Regions from separate parts of the Streptomyces sp. NPDC005202 genome, predicted to be linked through region 3. Evidence: riboswitches for the same ligand, from Rfam matches in the RefSeq annotation. Region 3 holds a riboswitch; each other region holds the start of a gene.
The links. A riboswitch is a leader RNA that binds a small molecule or an ion and turns the genes downstream of it on or off. The one in region 3 is predicted to bind cyclic di-AMP.

Region 1 (4,189 bases), on a different contig from region 3:
GCCTCCGACCACGGCGAGCACCTCACCGAGAACGAGGCCGCCGCCATGGCCTTCATCCTCCTCTTCGCCGGCTTCGAGACCACCGTCAACCTCATCGGCAACGGCACGTACGCCCTCCTCACCCACCCCGAGCAGCGGGACCGGCTCCAGAAGTCCCTGGAGAGCGGCGAAAGCGGCCTGCTGGAGACCGGCGTCGAGGAACTCCTGCGCTACGACGGTCCCGTGGAGCTCGCCACCTGGCGGTTCGCCACCCGGCCGCTCACCATCGGCGGGCAGGACATCGCACCCGGCGACCCGGTCCTCGTCGTCCTCGCCGCCGCCGACCGGGATCCGGCGCGGTTCGCCGACCCCGACGTTCTCGACCTCGGCCGACGTGACAACCAGCACCTCGGGTACGGCCACGGCATCCACTACTGCCTCGGCGCCCCGCTCGCCCGGCTGGAGGGCCAGACCGCGCTCGCCACCCTCCTCACCCGGCTCCCCGATCTCCAACTCGACGCCGATCCGGCCGACTTGCGCTGGCGTGGCGGGCTCATCATGCGCGGACTGCGGACACTGCCCGTCCGCTTCACGCCGGTCCGGTAAGTCGGACACGGGGCGAAAAGGGCCCTGCACCGGCCCGCTGACGAGGGCAAAGATGACACACGTTCAACTATGTGATCTTCACGTGATCTGCGCGGCATTAACTTGTGACAAGTGATCGTCACCCGATACGTTCACGCATCAGCGCGGCGCCGAGCAGCATCCGCCGCGCCGGTCACTGCTGTCGCACGAAAGGTTTCCGCATGCTCTCCGGGAACGGTCGTCACCGTCGCCCCCGTCAGGCTCCGGCTCTCCTTGTTGCGGCCGGAGTGACCGGTTCCGCCATCGCCATCCCGCTCCTCGGCGCCACCGGCGCGAGCGCGGCCGACGGCACCACGTGGGACAAGGTGGCCGAGTGCGAGAGCGGCGGCTCCTGGAGCGCCGACAACGGCAACGGCTACTACGGCGGCCTGCAGTTGACCCAGGACGACTGGGAGAAGTACGGCGGCCTCGCCTACGCCCCGAGCGCCGACCAGGCCAGCCGGTCCCAGCAGATAGCGGTCGCCGAGAAGATCCTCGCCGACCGGGGCCCCGGTGCCTGGCCCACCTGCGGGCTGCTCTCCGGTCTCACCAAGGACTCCGGTGAGGCGAACATCGACACCGGCGTGGGGAGCGGCTCGTCCTCGGCTTCCGACTCGTCCGGATCCTCCGACTCGTCCGAGTCGACCGACCATGGTCTGTCCGACTCGTCGACGGGCCCCTCCGGCTCGTCGGTCGAATCCGCTACGAAGCCTTCCTCTTCACCTTCTTCGCCTACCAAGGTGGACAACTCCCCCAAGTCCGACACATCCACTGAATCCGATGCGAGCGACTCGCGGGGCTTCGGCAGCTCACCCACGGCGGCTCCCGAGTTCGGCGACTCGGACAACTCCGGGCAGACCGGCGGCTCTTCGGCCCTGGTCGACACCGGGGCGCTCGGTACCGGCCGCCACCGTGGCGACAGTGCCGCCGAGGATCCGGCCGACAACCGTACGGCCGCCGCCTCTGGTCGTCACGCCTCACGCGGCGACAGCGGTGCACGCGCCACCGTCGACGACTCGTACACCGTCCGCTCCGGCGAATCCCTCGCGTCCATCGCCGACTCCCTTGACCTCCCGGGCGGGTGGCGCGCGCTCTATGCCGCGAACAAGGACGAGATCGGCGCCGACCCGGACCACCTCGTTGCCGGTCAGACCCTTGAAGTTCCTGCCGAAACGGCCCAAAAGTAGCGGGAGTTCACGTCATACTTCGCGCCGAATGTCCGGTGCAATGAAAGTGTGGGATGAGTCTCAGAAGCCCTGATCGTCTTTGAAATTCGGCGGATCGCGTGTCTACGGTCATGACCGCTCGCCATCGCGAGCCCCGGCTGCCGCAACGCCGAATCCTGCCAGCGGCTGCCCGGGAACAGTCGTCGCGTCAAGCGCCGTAGGCAGGAGCGGGGGACCCAAGGTAAGTGCCGCGCCGGGCAGTTGACCGGAGCGGCTGGGGGTGAAGCCGTGCCTCGCAAGGGGCGCGGCCGGGCAACTCAACCGGCCCGAACCCGACAGCTCACCTCGCAGGCGTCGGTGAGGGGATCCATCCATGCTGTTTTCCGGCAAGGGCAAGCACCGTCGTCCGTCCAAGGCAACCCGTGCCATCGCGCTCGCCGGTGTCACCGGTGCCGCCGTCGCCGCCCCGCTGATGGCGGCCGGCAACGCCTCCGCCGCCACCGCTTCCGAGTGGGACGCGGTCGCCCAGTGCGAGTCCGGCGGCAACTGGTCCATCAACACCGGCAACGGCTTCTACGGCGGTCTGCAGTTCACCAACTCCACCTGGGCCGCCTACGGCGGCACCGCCTACGCCCCGCGTGCCGACCTGGCCACCAAGGCGCAGCAGATAGCCATCGCCGAGAAGGTCCTCGCGGGCCAGGGCAAGGGCGCCTGGCCGGTCTGCGGCAAGGGCCTGTCCAGCGCCGCCTACACCGGCAGCACGGGCTCCTCGTCGAGCAACGGCTCCGGCAGCTCCACGAAGAGCAGCACCACCACCCGCTCCACCGAGCAGCAGGCCGCCAACCGCTCCGCGCAGCGTCCGGCCGCCAAGAAGACCGTCACCACCCCGACCGGCAAGAAGGTCAAGAAGGGCGACGGCGAGTACAAGGTGGTCGCGGGCGACACCCTCAGCTCGATCGCCGAGAAGCACCGCGTCCAGGGTGGCTGGCAGAAGCTGTTCGAACTGAACAAGGACATCGTCGAGGACGCCAACCTCATCTACCCGGGCCAGCAGCTGCACCTGAAGTGACAGCCGGTCGGCCAGCTGCACCTGAAGTGACAGCCGGTCGGCCAGCTGCACCTGAAGTGACAGCCGGCCGGTAGCCGAGCCACAGGTCCCTCGTGCGCGTGGCCTCCACAGTGGAGGTCGCACAGTGGAGGTCACGTGGGGCTCGCCGCCCGTCCCCGACGGGCTCCCCGCCCCGGTGCGTGTTCCCCCGTACGCACCGGGGCGGGGCTTTTCTTCTCCCGGTCTTCATCCCGGCTTCTCCAGGCCCCTTTGTTTCGTGTGGAAACAAAGTGTACGGTCACCCTGTCCACGGGACGGTCGGTCGGCTGGCCGATGGCTCCGGGCGGTTAGGCTCTAGTCGCAAGGCACACCAGCCCCGCACTTCCAGCGTCACATCCAAGAAGGAGATGCTCGTGCCGTCCATCGACGTCGTCGTAGCCCGGGAAATCCTGGACTCCCGAGGCAACCCCACGGTCGAGGTCGAGGTCGGCCTCGACGACGGCAGCACGGGTCGTGCCGCCGTCCCGTCCGGCGCTTCCACCGGCGCCTTCGAGGCCATCGAGCTCCGCGACGGCGACCCCAACCGCTACCAGGGCAAGGGCGTCGAGAAGGCCGTCCTGGCCGTCATCGAGCAGATCGGCCCGGAGCTGGTCGGCTACGACGCCACCGAGCAGCGCCTGATCGACCAGGCGATGTTCGACCTGGACGCCACCGACAACAAGGGCTCCCTCGGCGCCAACGCCATCCTCGGCGTCTCCCTCGCCGTCGCCCACGCCGCCTCCGAGGCCAGCGACCTCCCCCTCTTCCGCTACCTGGGCGGCCCGAACGCGCACCTGCTGCCGGTGCCGATGATGAACATCCTCAACGGCGGCTCGCACGCCGACTCCAACGTGGACATCCAGGAGTTCATGATCGCCCCGATCGGCGCGGAGTCCTTCTCCGAGGCGCTGCGCTGGGGTGCCGAGGTCTACCACACCCTGAAGAAGGTCCTGAAGGGCAAGGGCCTGTCCACCGGCCTCGGTGACGAGGGCGGCTTCGCCCCGAACCTCGGCTCCAACCGCGAGGCCCTCGACCTCATCCTGGAGGCCATCAAGGAGGCCGGCTACGCCCCCGGCCAGCAGATCGCCCTCGCCCTCGACGTCGCCGCCTCCGAGTTCTACAAGGACGGCAAGTACCTCTTCGAGGGCAAGGAGCGCTCCGCCGCGGAGATGACGGAGTACTACGAGGAGCTCGTCGCCGCCTACCCGCTGGTCTCCATCGAGGACCCGCTGTTCGAGGACGACTGGGCCGGCTGGAAGGTCATCACCGACAAGCTCGGCGACAAGGTCCAGCTGGTCGGCGACGACCTGTTCGTCACCAACCCGGAGCGCCT
Region 2 (4,189 bases), on a different contig from region 3:
CCGGAGCCCGCGGAGCGTCACCGACCGCCATGGAACGGCGCGGGCCTCTCGCCCGCCCCCCGGCAACGACAAGGGGCACGACCCGGTGTCGAGGTCGTGCCCCTTGGTGACTTCGGTACGCGGAGCCCGACTGCGGCCCGCCCTCAAGCCACCGAAGCGATCCGCATCTTGATGTCGTCCGGCGACAGCGTGCCCTTGGCCCTCACGTGGTCGCCCGACGACTCGCCGCGCAGTCGGCGGCCGATCCACGGCACCAGGTACTCACGCGCCCAGTGGACGTCGTCGCGGCGGATCTCCAGGGTGCCGCGCGGCGGCAGCGGTGGCCAGGGCTGCTCCGGGTCGGCCGGGACGTCGATACCGAGGGCCTGCCCGGCGCGTAGCGCCACGCGCGTGTGCCCCTCGGGAGACAGGTGCAGCCGGTCGTCGTCCCAGGCGCGGCGGTCCTGGATGGCCTTGAGGGACCACAGGTCGAGCACCGGGCAGCCGTAGCGGTCGGCGATGGCCCGTACGTGCCCGTTGTATGTGGCGATCTTGCCGCGCAGGTGCTTGAGGACGGGCACGTCCCGGGTGTCGAAGCCGGTGGCGACCATGACGGTGCCGGCGGCGGAGGCGAGCCGGGCGACCGCCTTCTCGAAGCGCTCCGCCACGTCGTCCGGGTCGGTGCCGGGGCGGATGATGTCGTTGCCGCCCGCGCAGAACGACACCAGGTCCGGGGCGAGTTCGACGGCCCGCGGGATCTGGTCCGCCACGATCTGGTCGAGCAGCTTGCCGCGCACGGCGAGGTTCGTGTAGTTGAAGTCGCCCTCGGGCCGCCGGTCCGCGAGGAGCACGGCGAACCGGTCGGCCCAGCCGACGAACGCCCCGTCGGGGCCGGGGTCGCCGACACCCTCGGTGAAGCTGTCCCCCACCGCCACGTACGACCCGATCACTGATCTGCTGTCACTCTTCGAATCGTCTGCCACATCGGCCCATGATTCACCTTTGATGTGACCTACGCGACCGTAGGCAGGGGTTGACGGGCGGTGAGATAAGCCACTTTCCGTTTCTGGCTCAACCGGGAATACGCGGCAGGAACGAGCCGCCGAACACCGAAGGCCGGACCCGGGGATCGGGGTCCGGCCTTCGGCGGCGTGTCAGGCAGGTGGTTCCGAGGGGCGCGCGCGTCAGCCGACGGCGACGCCGTGCGAGCGAAGGTAGGCGACCGGGTCCACGTCCGAGCCGTAGTTCGGCGTGGTGCGGATCTCGAAGTGCAGGTGCGGGCCAGTCACGTTGCCGGTCGCACCGGACAGGCCGAGCTGCTGGCCCGCGGTCACGGTCTGGCCGGCGGAGACCGAGAGGGAGGACAGGTGGGCGTACTGGGCGTAGTAGCCGTCGCTCAGCTTGACGACGACCTGGTTGCCGTACGCGCCGCCCCAGCCCGCAAAGACGACGGTGCCCGCGGCCACGGCCTTGACCGGGGTGCCGGTCGGCACGACGAAGTCGACGCCCGTGTGGTAGCCGCTGGACCACATGCTGCCGGCCACGTGGTAGCCGGTGCCGATGGTGGCGCCGGTCACGGGGAGGGTGTAGCCGGTGGAGGTGGTCTGGGCGGCCTGGGTGGCCTTCGTGGCTTTCGTGGCCTTCGTACCCTTCGTGACGAAGGCCGAGGAGGATGCGGAGGACGACGACTTGGGCGCCTGTGTCGCGTCGGTCGTCGCGGCCTTGTGGCCGAGCGTCAGCTTCAGGCCCGGGTGGATCAGCGACGGGTCGTCGCCGATGGCCCGGCGGTTGTCCTGGTAGAGCTTCTTCCAGCCGCCGACGACATGCTGCTTTTCGGCGATCTTCGAGAGGTAGTCGCCGGTCCTGACGGTGTAGATCCGCACGCCCGCGTACTTGGCGGCGGCCGTCTTCCCGGTCACGGGACGGTCTGGACGGCCTTTTCGGAGACGGACTGCGCGGGGGCCGCGTGGGCGCCGGTGGCTCCGATGAGCGGCAGGGCGAGGGCGGCGCCACCGGTTCCGGCGGCGGCGATGGTGCGGGTGAAGCGCTGGGGCTTCGGGCGGCGGTGCTTTCCCTTCGCCGGCATGGCAAATTCCTCTCCGGCGCCTGCGAGGTGAGCTGTCGGGTTCGGGCTGGAGATGCCCGGCCGCGGGGACGCGGCTTAACCCCTAGCCGTTCCGGAGACCGGAACAGGCAGTCGTACCTGTGGGTCCCGCCGCTCCTGCCGTGCACAGGTGAGTGTGCGGGCCCCGGACGGCGGCAGGATTCGGCGTCCGTCCGGATCGGTGGAGAACGTAAGCGATCAAGACACGCAGGGACAAGCAGATGGTCACAGTTCTCCGCCTTTTGCTTGATCCGTTACGGGAATTCCCGGTCACCCTCCGTGAATTCGATCGCCCTTTCCTTGTTCAATTCCCTGGAATATTACACGAATTACGTGAACATGACGGGCGACGCTCGGTCACGAATATGATGCTCCTCACGCGGCCGCTTTCCAGCACCCCTTAATCCGGAGCGAGTTGGAATGAAGGCTGCAATTCGGACAGTAGTTTCAGATACGACGGAGGCGGAGAACCGTCGCATCGAGGTCGCCACCGAGCCCGGTGCGCAGCCCGTGATGCAGCAGGACGGCACCGCGGAGCACTTCACCTTCCCGCAGGCTCTCGGCTGCACTCGAGCCGGGGGGACCCCCACTTCGGCATTCGTACATCGCCGTCGGGTCGAGGCCGCGCAGCCGCAGCGCCGGAACCGGCTCGACGTAGTGCTGCGCCTGGAGCAGGGCGAGGACGACCGTCTCGCCGCCGAGCACGTACTGCACCGCGCTCAGCCCGCCCTGCGGCGGGCGCAGCCGGAAGAGGTCGCCGCGCTGCACGACGGGCCGGATCTCCTTGTAGAGGGCCACCCAAGCCCGTGCCTCGGTCAGCTCTTCCTCCGTCCACCCGGTGAGGTCGCCGCCGACGCCGAGTACTCCGGCCATGGCGCTGACGAAACGGAAGCGCAAACCCGCCCGTTGAGCTGGGTGTTCGGGCTGTCGGTGACCCAGGCGGCCATGACCCGCGCGGGATGGATCTGGCTGAAGCCGTGCTGGATGACAAGGCGGTCGAGCGGATCGGTGTTGTCCGAGGTCCACACCTGGTCCGTCCGGCTCATGATGCCGATGTCGACGCGGCCTCCGCCGCCCGAGCAGGACTCGAAGGCGACGCCCGGGTGGGCGGCCCGCAGCCGGTCCAGCAGGGCGTACACCGCGCGCACGTGGTCGACCCACAGGCGCTGCGGATACGACTCCCCGGGCCAGCCGGCGTCGGTGAAGCAGCGGTTGAAGTCCCACTTCACGTAGTCGATCGGGGCGCTGGACAGGAGCCCGTCGAGCTGCTCCCACAGATACTCCTGGACGTCCTCGCGGGCCAGGTTGAGCACGAGCTGGTTGCGGAATTCCGTCCGCTTTCGTCCTGGTTGGTACTGCACCCAGTCGGGGTGGGCGCGGTACAGGTCGCTGTCCGAATTGACCATCTCGGGCTCGACCCAGATGCCGAACTGCATGCCGAGGGCGTGCACGTGGTCGGCGAGCGGCTTCAGGCCGGCCGGGAAGCGGTCGGGGTTGGGCCGCCAGTCGCCGAGCCCGGCCCGGTCACTGGTGCGGGCGCCGAACCAGCCGTCGTCGACCACGAACAGCTCGATGCCGATGGCCGCCGCCCGCCGCGCGAGCGCCCGCTGCCGCTCCTCGGAGATGTCGAACTCCGTGGCCTCCCAGGAGTTGTAGAGCACCGGCCGGTCCCGGTCCGCGTCCGGGATGACGTGCCCGCTGGTAGGCGTGCCAGGCGCGGCTCGCGCCGCCGAAGCCGCCGTCGCTGAACAGGCCCGCGAAGACCGGCGTCGTGTACGACTCCCCAGCGGCCAGCGTCAGCAGGCCCGAGTCGTCGTACCCGGCGCCGCCGGTGATCTGCACCCGCCCGTCCGGGAGCCCGGCGACCGCGATCCGCCAGGAGCCGGACCAGCCGAGGGCACAGCCGTAGACCTCGCCGTGTTCCTCGGTGGCGTCGGTGTCGAGGGCGACCCACGGCAGGTGCTGGTGGCCGGTGTGGCCGCGGCTGCTGCCGATGACCTTCTCCCCGTAGGTGAGGTCGGAGCGCACGAGCCGGGACTCGGCGGCCCAGCGGCCGTGCAACTGGGACAGCCGCCAGCCCTCGCGGTCGGGCAGGGTCCAGGTGGC
Region 3 (4,189 bases):
GCCTCGCCCCTGCGCCCGGTTGATTCTGGACGCGGGGGTGGGACGGGTGGTCACGGCCTGGCAGGAACCGGACACGTTCGTCGAGGGCGCCGACGGGGCGGGGGTGCTGGCGGCCGGGGGCGCGGAGGTCGTCGTGCTGCCGGAGTTCGAGGAGCGCGCCAAGGAGCCGAACCGGCATCTGCTGGGCTGAACGGACGGCTCCGCCGACCGAAAACGGCCGGGGAAGCGGCGCGGACATACATGCGTGCACAACCTGTCCTGCGCATGGCGTACACTGGAGACACAACGACGCGGGGTGGAGCAGCTCGGTAGCTCGCTGGGCTCATAACCCAGAGGTCGCAGGTTCAAATCCTGTCCCCGCTACTGAAGGCTCAGGGCCGGAATCCGATCACGGGATTCCGGCCCTGAGTGTTTCTCCCGTGCTCGCGCACGGGGCCCCGGGGTCTGCGTACGTGTTCCTCCTCACACACGGTCATCCGGTCGGCCCACACGGCTCGCTCCCCGCACCGGGTCCGGGAAACCTGGACGGGCGGAGACCGGCGTTCGGCGTGTGCGGCAGGAGTCGAGTGGTGTGGCCAGGTGACGTGGAGGGTGAGGGGCCGTACGACCTCGCATCCCGCGGCAACGGCCTCGCACCGTACGACCACGGGTCCCGTGACGCAGGCCTCGGCCCGTACGCCAGAGCCGGCGGGCGGCTGCCCGGCGACCCCGTCCCCGACCCCGGGCTCGGCGACAGCCCGGCTCCCGTCCCGCCCGAAGAGGGCGAGCGGAGGCGGATCTCGTGTGCGCGCGCCTTCGTGCTGATGCTCCCGGCGCTGCTGCTCGTCGCCGGCGCCTGCTACGACTGCCTCACCCCGTCGGAGTTCACCGCGGCTCCCTTCTTCACGGCCGCACCCCTGGTCGCTGCCCCCCTGCTGTCCCGGCGGGCCACCGCGCTCACGGGGGTCGCGGCGGTCGCTGTCGTCCTCGCCCTGCACGTCAGGCTCGGCGTCGTCCTCCACGTCCACGCGGTCACCGAACTGGTCACCGTGGCGACGGTCGCCGTCCTGGCCGTGCTGATCAACCTCCTCGTGCGCCGCAGCGACGAGCGGCTCGCCTCCGCCCGTGAGATCGCCGAGGCCGCGCAGCGCGCGGTGCTGCCCGAGCCCGCGGGGCGGATCGGCGGACTGGACATCGCGGCCCGCTACGAGGCGGCGCAGGCGGACGCGTTCATCGGCGGCGACCTGTACGCGGTGCAGGACAGCCCGCACGGCGTCCGGCTCGTCGTCGGCGACGTGCGCGGCAAGGGCATGGGAGCGGTGGCGGCCGTGGCCGTGGTCATCGGGGCCTTCCGGGAAGCCGCCGAGCAGGAGCGCACGCTGGAGGCGGTGGCGCAGCGGCTGGAGCGGGCGCTGGCGCGCGAGGCTTCGCGGCGCGAAGGGATCGACGCCTTCGAGGGGTTCACCACCGCCGTCCTCGCCGAGATCCTCCACGACGGCACAGTGGTGCGGATCGTCAACCGCGGCCATCCGCCGCCGCTGCTGCTGTATGCGGACGGCACCCTGCGCACGCTGCCGGCCCGCGACCCCGGGCTACCGCTCGGCATGGGAGACCTGGGCATCTGGCCCGACCGTGCCGAGGAGACCGGGTTTCCCGCCGGAGCCATGATGCTCTTCCACACCGACGGCCTGTCCGAGGCCCGCGACGCCCGCGGCCGCTTCTACGACCTCGAACGGCGCCTCGACGGCCGGACGTTCGGCGACCCGGGCACGCTGCTCGGCACCCTCGCGGCGGAGGTGCGTCGGCACTCCGGGGGCGGCATGACGGACGACATGGCACTGCTCGCCGTACGGCGCCCCTGATCATTGTCACGCGACGTGATCGAACGGTCCCGGTGAGCATAACAACTGACACACCGTCATAAGTGGTCACGCTCCTGGGTCCTGGCCAACTCGCCCGCTTTTCACCACTCATGGCCCGTACGTCCAGGCCAAAAAGGTTTAATGATCAAGCCGAACGGCTTGGAATCCGCGCCTCGGGTCTATTAACGTTCGATAACGCAGCGCGGTCGTCCCAGCCGTCACAAGAGGCGGCTCCGTGCGCACCTGCCGAATCCCGTCAGGGAACCGGGGAACCAACCATCACCTTGGGGTGAATCGGGCGTCATCCGCCGTGACCGCACGGCTGGGTTACGCGCGTAGGAGACCTTCCTGCTCCGAACCCGTCAGCTAACCCGGTAGGCGAGAAGGAAGGAAAGGAGTACGCCCACGTGGCGTCCAACCGGCCCGCTCCCCAAGCCCCGTTCGTGCCGAGCCAGCGCACCGAGACCTTCGGCTACGGCAGCCACCGCACCGACGAGGGCCCCTGGGAGGAATGGAACCCCACCGAGGAGTCCATCCGCCCCGTACGCGGCCGGCATCGCGTCACCAAGCAGCGCGGCGGCGGGCTCGCCCGCAGCTCCACCGTCCTCGGCGTAGGTGTCATAGCCGCCGTCGGCGCGGGCGGCATGGCCAGTGCGCAGACCGGCAAGCCGCCGGTGTCCATCTCCCTGCCCGACCTGCCCTCCGTGGACTCCCTGCTCAGCGACTCCTCCGACGCCCCGAAGGGCTCCGCGACCGCGCTCAGCACCGTCGGCGTGACCTCCGCCGACACCGCCCAGGGCACCGCCGACGCCGGCGAGGCGCTGCGCAACCGCATCATGGCCCAGGCCGATCTGCAGCAGGTCCAGGTCGACACCAAGGCCGAGGCGGCCGCGGAGGCCGCCGCCGCCAAGCAGGCCGACGAGGCGGCCGCCAAGGCGGCGAAGGCGGCCGAGGCCAAGGCCGCCGCCGCCAAGCAGAAGGCGGAGGAGGAGGCCAAGAAGAAGGCCGAGGCCGAGCGCCTGGCCGAGCTGGCCAAGCAGTACACGCTGCCGACCTCCTCGTACACCATCACCGGTATCTTCGGCCAGGCCGGCTCCATGTGGTCCTCCGGCTACCACACCGGCCTCGACTTCGCCGCGCCCACAGGCACCCTGATCAAGGCGATCCACAGCGGCACCATCACCGAGGCAGGTTGGGCCGGCGCCTACGGCTACCGCACGATCCTCACCCTCGACGACGGCACCGAGCTGTGGTTCTGCCACCAGTCGTCGATCAGCGTCAAGGTCGGCCAGAAGGTCGGCACGGGCGACGTCATCGGCCGCGTGGGCGCCACCGGCAACGTCACCGGGCCGCACCTGCACCTGGAGGTCCACCCCGACGGCCAGGCCACCGGGATCGACCCGATGACGTGGCTTCGGGGCAAGGGCCTCAACCCCTGACACCTGCCCTTCCCTGATCCCCGGCGGTCCTGACGGCGCCCCCCCGACGTCAGGGCTGCCGGTCAGGTGTTCGCGCAACCTTTGCGGGAGTCGGCGGAATGGGCCCCTCCGGCATGGGTGTTGATGCTGGTCATGACTTCTCCACGCAAGCTGGGCACGTCCGACCTCGAGGTCTTCCCCGCCCTCGGCGGCAACGTCTTCGGCTGGACCGCCGACGAGGCGCAGTCCTTCGCCGTCCTCGACGCGTACACGGCTGCCGGCGGCAACTTCGTCGACACCGCCGACTCCTACTCGGCGTGGGTCGAGGGCAACCGGGGCGGCGAGTCCGAGACGATCACCGGCTGGGGGTCCCCCTGCTCGAAGAGCTTGGGGGAGGGTGAAGCAGCGCGGCAACCGCTCCGACATCGTCGTCGCCCGGAGGCGTCGGCGTAGCCTCTCCGCTACGACCGGTACGGGTTGTACGGGGTGTACGGGTTGTACGGGGGATACGGCGCCGCCGGATACCCGTACACCCCGTACACCGGCCATGGCCCCGCAGCCACCGGAACCGGAGGAGCCGTGGCCCGCGCCGCGTGGTCCAACGCCGGCCGGGCCACCTCCCGCCGCCGCCACAGCTCGTGCAGCAACTCCCGTTCCCGTACGACGAAGTCGGCCCCGGCCCGCCCCCGGCGCCCCCGGTGCCGCAGGAACGCCAGCGAGGTCGCGTACGCCTCGTACTGGGCGACCGCCCGCGCCGCCGGCTTCCCGAAGTGGTGCCCGGCGTACTCCCGGGCCAGCCTGCGCGCCCGCATGGAGCCGAGGGCGAACGGCTCGGCCGGTGCCAGCCATCCGGCGGCGGCGTAGGCGGGCAGCTCCTCGCGCACGGTCCGCAGCTCCCGCTGCCGCGTCCAGATCACCAGCCAGGTCAGC
Region 4 (4,189 bases), on a different contig from region 3:
AGTGCAGTGAGAGCAACACCCCGCTGATCACTGACACAGGAGGCACCACCATGCAGGCTCGGATGAAGAACCCGGCGTACGTCCTGCCCACCGCCATGAAGGGCATCGGCAGCATCATCCAGGCGATCGGTGAGGGCGGCCTCCCCCAGGAGCTGGCGGAGATCGTCGGGCTGCGCGCCAGCCAGATCAACGGCTGCAGCGCGTGCGTGCACGGGCACACGGTGAACCTGCGCAAGGCCGGGGCGAACGAGGAGCGCATCGCGGCCGTGGCCGCCTGGCGCGAGGCGCCCTGCTTCACGGACGCCGAGCGTGCCGCGCTGCAGCTGGCCGAGCGGATGACCCGCCTCGCCGACCGGTCGGAGGAGGCGGTGCCCGACGCCCTGTGGGACGAGGTGGCCGACCACTTCGACGAGAAGGAGCTGTCTGCGCTGCTCCTCGTGATCTCGCTCACCAACATGTTCAACCGGCTCAACACCACCATCAAGGAGCCCGCGGGCACCACCTGGTGAAGAGCCGGAGTACGAAAGGCAGTTGCGGGGGACGCGGCCGGGACAGCGGTGTACGCCGCTGTCGTCCGGTTCCCGTCGGGCCGGTGGGGCGGGTCCGTATTCTCTGATCATGGCCGCTCCCCTCGCATATGCCCTCATCGCCACTGACCTGGACGGAACGCTGCTGCGCGGCGACGACACCCTGTCCGAACGGTCCCTCGCCGCGCTCGCGCGGGTGGCGGCGGCCGGTGCCCGGCACCTCGTGGTGACCGGACGGCCGGCGCCGAGGGTGCGGCCGCTGCTCGACGACCTGGGCAGCACGGGGCTCGCGGTGTGCGGTCAGGGCGCGCAGCTGTACGACGCCGGGGCGGACCGTCTGCTGTGGTCGGTCACCCTGGACCGGGAGCTGGCCGAGACCGCGCTCGGCAAGATCGAGGCCGAGGTGGGGCAGGTCTACGCCGCGGTCGACCAGGACGGGGTGGACGGGCTCACGCTCATCGAGCCGGGGTACCTCATGCCGCACCCCACCCTGCCCGCCGTACGGGTCGAACGGCGCGACGACCTGTGGTGCGCGCCCATCAGCAAGGTGCTGCTGCGCCATCCCACCCTGTCCGACGACGAGTTGGCGACGGCGGCCCGGAACGTGGTCGGTTCCCTCGCGACGGTCACCATGTCGGGCCCGGGGACCGTCGAACTTCAGCCATGCGGCATCACCAAGGCGACGGGGCTGGCGCTGGCCGCAGAACACCTGGGGCTGAGCCGCGAACACGCCCTCGCCTTCGGCGACATGCCGAACGACATCCCCATGTTCCAGTGGGCCGCCCGCGGCGTCGCCATGGCCAACGCCCACCCCGAACTCAAGGCGGTGGCCGACGAGGTCACCTTGTCGAACGAGGACGACGGCATCGCCGTCGTCCTCGAGCGGTTGTTCCCGGGCCGGTAGGCGCCAGGAGGAGGCATCAGGGGGCGCGCCGTACGTCAGTACGCCGCGTCCGGGGGCGCACCGTAGGTCAGTACGCCGTGTCCGGGGCGCGCCCAGGTCAGTACGCGCCGAAGACGTTGTCGATCGAGCCGTACCGCGCGGCCGCGTAGTTGCAGGCGGCCGTGATGTTGGCGACCGGGTCGTAGATGTCGTACGACGTGCCGGGCACGTGGTAGGCCCTGAACGTCGGGTCGATGACCTGGAGCAGGCCCTTGGACGGGATGCCCGCGCGGGCGTTGGAGTCCCAGAGGTTGATGGCCCGCGGGTTGCCCGACGACTCGCGCATGATGTTGCGGTAGATGCCGTTGTACGTCCCCGGGATGCCCCTCTGCGCCATGATCGCCAGCGACGCCCGGATCCACCCGTCGAGGTTGTTCGGGTACGAGACCGCGGTCGCGGCGGTCGTGGTGGACGTCGTGGTGGCCGCGGAGGCGCTGGTCGCACCGATCAGCGGGAGGGCGAGGACGGCGGCACCCGTGCCGGCGACGGCGAGGGTGCGGGCGAGACGAGCGGTGCGGGCACGGCGGGGCTGAGCCTTGACGGGCATGGCAGATTCCTCTCCGTCGCCTGCGAGGTGAGCTGTCGGGTTCGGGCTGGGAGGTGCCCGGCCGCGCCCGGAAGAGCGCGACTTCACCCCAAGCCGTTCCGGCGCGACGTACGACGTGGGACGTACGACGTGCGGATCGGCGACTTACCTGGGTCCCCCGCTCCTGCCGTGAGTGGTTCGGTCGACGGGTTCCGGGCGGCGGCAGGATTCGGCGTCCGCCCGACGGCCGGGAACGTATGCGAGAGCACATGTCCGAAACAAGTGCCGGAGTCACACATCGCCCTAGTTGACCTTGATGTGAGGCGTATAAGACGCTTGATCCTTTGCGGTTGCCAAGCCTCAACTCGCTTGCAGGGGAAGGGGAAACGAGGGTGAGGGGGTGCAGGACATCGGCGGCTGACCGTGACTCAATTCACTGTTTGAGCGGCCGAAGGGCATTCAAGACCAAGGGGAATTCAATCCCCAATAGGGGTGAATCGGGCACCCGCAGTCCGGTGAAGCGGGCACCCCCGGGGTGCGCGTGATGGTCGCCACGTCGACGGAGGGCCGGGTCGGCTCGCCGGCCCGGTGGTGGGCGGGCGGCGTGTCGCGACGCTGATCGTCCCGTAGCCCGTTCGGATGCCCTGTGGGTCGTTTCACAGAAGAATGGCGTACGGATGTATGGGGGAGCGCAGAGCGAACAGGAGGGGTAAGTCAATAGATATGCGTTCTTATCAGATGATCAAAAACATACCGGGCGTGATCCGATACCGCCTGGCCTGTATCGGTGGGCGTTATCGGTGATCGAAACGTGACCGGATACGCTGACTCGAGTGATGGCAGCGACCTATCGACAAACCGTGTAACCGCCAGCAGACACCAGCAGACAGGAGACCCCTCGTGACCGTCGTCGGGCCGTTCGGGCTGAGCGTGCGGGACCAGGCTCTCGAAGCCGATGTCCAGGCCGGGTTGGCGGCTGTCGAGGAAGGGTTGCTCGAAGCCACCAAGAGCGAGGTTCCCTTCATCACGGAGGCCGCGCAGCACCTCGTACGGGCGGGCGGGAAGCGGTTTCGGCCGCTGCTCGTGATGCTCGCTGCGCAGTTCGGGGACCCGTACGCGCCGGGGGTCGTGCCGTCGGCCGTGGTCGTGGAGCTGACGCACCTGGCCACGCTGTACCACGACGACGTGATGGACGAGGCTGCGGTGCGGCGCGGGGTGCCCAGCGCGAACACCCGCTGGGGGAACTCGGTCGCGGTCCTCACCGGGGACTTCCTCTTCGCCCGGGCCTCGCAGATCCTCGCCGACCTCGGCCCCGAGGCCGTGCGGGTGCAGGCCGTGGCGTTCGAGCGGCTGGTCACCGGGCAGATCCTGGAGACGGCGGGGCCGACGGACGGGCGCGATCCGGTCGAGCACTACCTGGACGTGCTGGGCGGCAAGACGGGGTCGCTGGTGGCGGTGTCGTGCCGGTTCGGGGCGATGATGTCCGGGGCTGACGAGACGGTCGTGGACGTACTGACGCAGTACGGCGAGCGGCTGGGGGTCGCCTTCCAGCTCGCGGACGACGTGCTGGACATCGCTTCCGACTCGCACGAGTCCGGGAAGACGCCGGGGACGGATCTCCGGGAGGGGATCGCGACGCTTCCGGTGCTGCGGCTGCGGGAGCGGGCGGCACGGCTGGGGCTGGCCGAGGACATCGCGCTGTGCGAGCTGCTGGACTCCGACCTGAGTGACGACGTGCGGCACGCGGAGGCGCTGGCGGCGCTGCGGGTGCACCCGGCGTTGGAGCAGGCGCGGAGGGACACCGTGCGGTATGCGGAGGAGGCGCGGGCTGCGCTGGCGCCGCTGCGGGAGTGCGACGCGAAGAGGGCGCTGATGGAGCTGTGCGATGCGGTGGTGCACCGGGCGGGCTGACCCGCCTTCGTTGACCCGCCTTCTTCCACCTCGCCTTCTTCCACCTCGCCTTCTTCCACCTCGCCTTCGTTCACCCCGCCTTCGTCCACCCCGCCTTCGTTCACCCGCCCGGGCCGACTCGCTCGGGTGAGGAGCGAGCCACCGCTGCATGTGATATGGCTCACATGATTGGACTGAGTCCAATCTAAGATCGCCTCCGTACTCATGCCCAGAAGCTGACGCAGGGGGCGTCGGCCAAGATACGGGGAGAAAAAAGAACATGGGCATGAACACGACGTTCTC

Region 1: it holds a riboswitch for cyclic di-AMP, as region 3 does, so the genes downstream of both, ABZV31_RS23405 (transglycosylase family protein) here and ABZV31_RS30505 (M23 family metallopeptidase) in region 3, are expected to answer to the same signal.
Region 2: it holds a riboswitch for cyclic di-AMP, as region 3 does, so the genes downstream of both, ABZV31_RS20930 (LysM peptidoglycan-binding domain-containing M23 family metallopeptidase) here and ABZV31_RS30505 (M23 family metallopeptidase) in region 3, are expected to answer to the same signal.
Region 4: it holds a riboswitch for cyclic di-AMP, as region 3 does, so the genes downstream of both, ABZV31_RS09350 (transglycosylase SLT domain-containing protein) here and ABZV31_RS30505 (M23 family metallopeptidase) in region 3, are expected to answer to the same signal.

What each region holds. Positions count from the first base shown of each region.
Region 1 covers NZ_JBEXHW010000017.1:70,690-74,878, forward strand. Annotated here, with positions in the region: gene ABZV31_RS23395 (cytochrome P450) at 1-585, shown strand, start outside; gene ABZV31_RS23400 (transglycosylase family protein) at 786-1,790, shown strand; cyclic di-AMP (ydaO/yuaA leader) riboswitch at 1,973-2,138, shown strand; gene ABZV31_RS23405 (transglycosylase family protein) at 2,143-2,838, shown strand; gene eno (phosphopyruvate hydratase) at 3,225-4,189, shown strand, end outside.
Region 2 covers NZ_JBEXHW010000013.1:173,646-177,834, forward strand. Annotated here, with positions in the region: gene ABZV31_RS20925 (SGNH/GDSL hydrolase family protein) at 144-929, opposite strand; partial or broken gene ABZV31_RS20930 (LysM peptidoglycan-binding domain-containing M23 family metallopeptidase) at 1,164-2,065, opposite strand; cyclic di-AMP (ydaO/yuaA leader) riboswitch at 2,068-2,226, opposite strand; partial or broken gene ABZV31_RS20935 (alpha-galactosidase) at 2,531-4,189, opposite strand, start outside.
Region 3 covers NZ_JBEXHW010000030.1:67,432-71,620, forward strand. Annotated here, with positions in the region: gene ABZV31_RS30490 (dihydrofolate reductase family protein) at 1-190, shown strand, start outside; tRNA gene ABZV31_RS30495 (tRNA-Met) at 290-363, shown strand; gene ABZV31_RS30500 (PP2C family protein-serine/threonine phosphatase) at 567-1,841, shown strand; cyclic di-AMP (ydaO/yuaA leader) riboswitch at 2,076-2,237, shown strand; gene ABZV31_RS30505 (M23 family metallopeptidase) at 2,249-3,280, shown strand; partial or broken gene ABZV31_RS30510 (aldo/keto reductase) at 3,413-3,616, shown strand; gene ABZV31_RS30515 (PrsW family intramembrane metalloprotease) at 3,721-4,189, opposite strand, start outside.
Region 4 covers NZ_JBEXHW010000004.1:82,917-87,105, forward strand. Annotated here, with positions in the region: gene ABZV31_RS09340 (carboxymuconolactone decarboxylase family protein) at 51-509, shown strand; gene ABZV31_RS09345 (HAD family hydrolase) at 619-1,431, shown strand; gene ABZV31_RS09350 (transglycosylase SLT domain-containing protein) at 1,529-2,017, opposite strand; cyclic di-AMP (ydaO/yuaA leader) riboswitch at 2,022-2,210, opposite strand; gene ABZV31_RS09355 (polyprenyl synthetase family protein) at 2,897-3,907, shown strand; gene ABZV31_RS09360 (CHRD domain-containing protein) at 4,173-4,189, shown strand, end outside.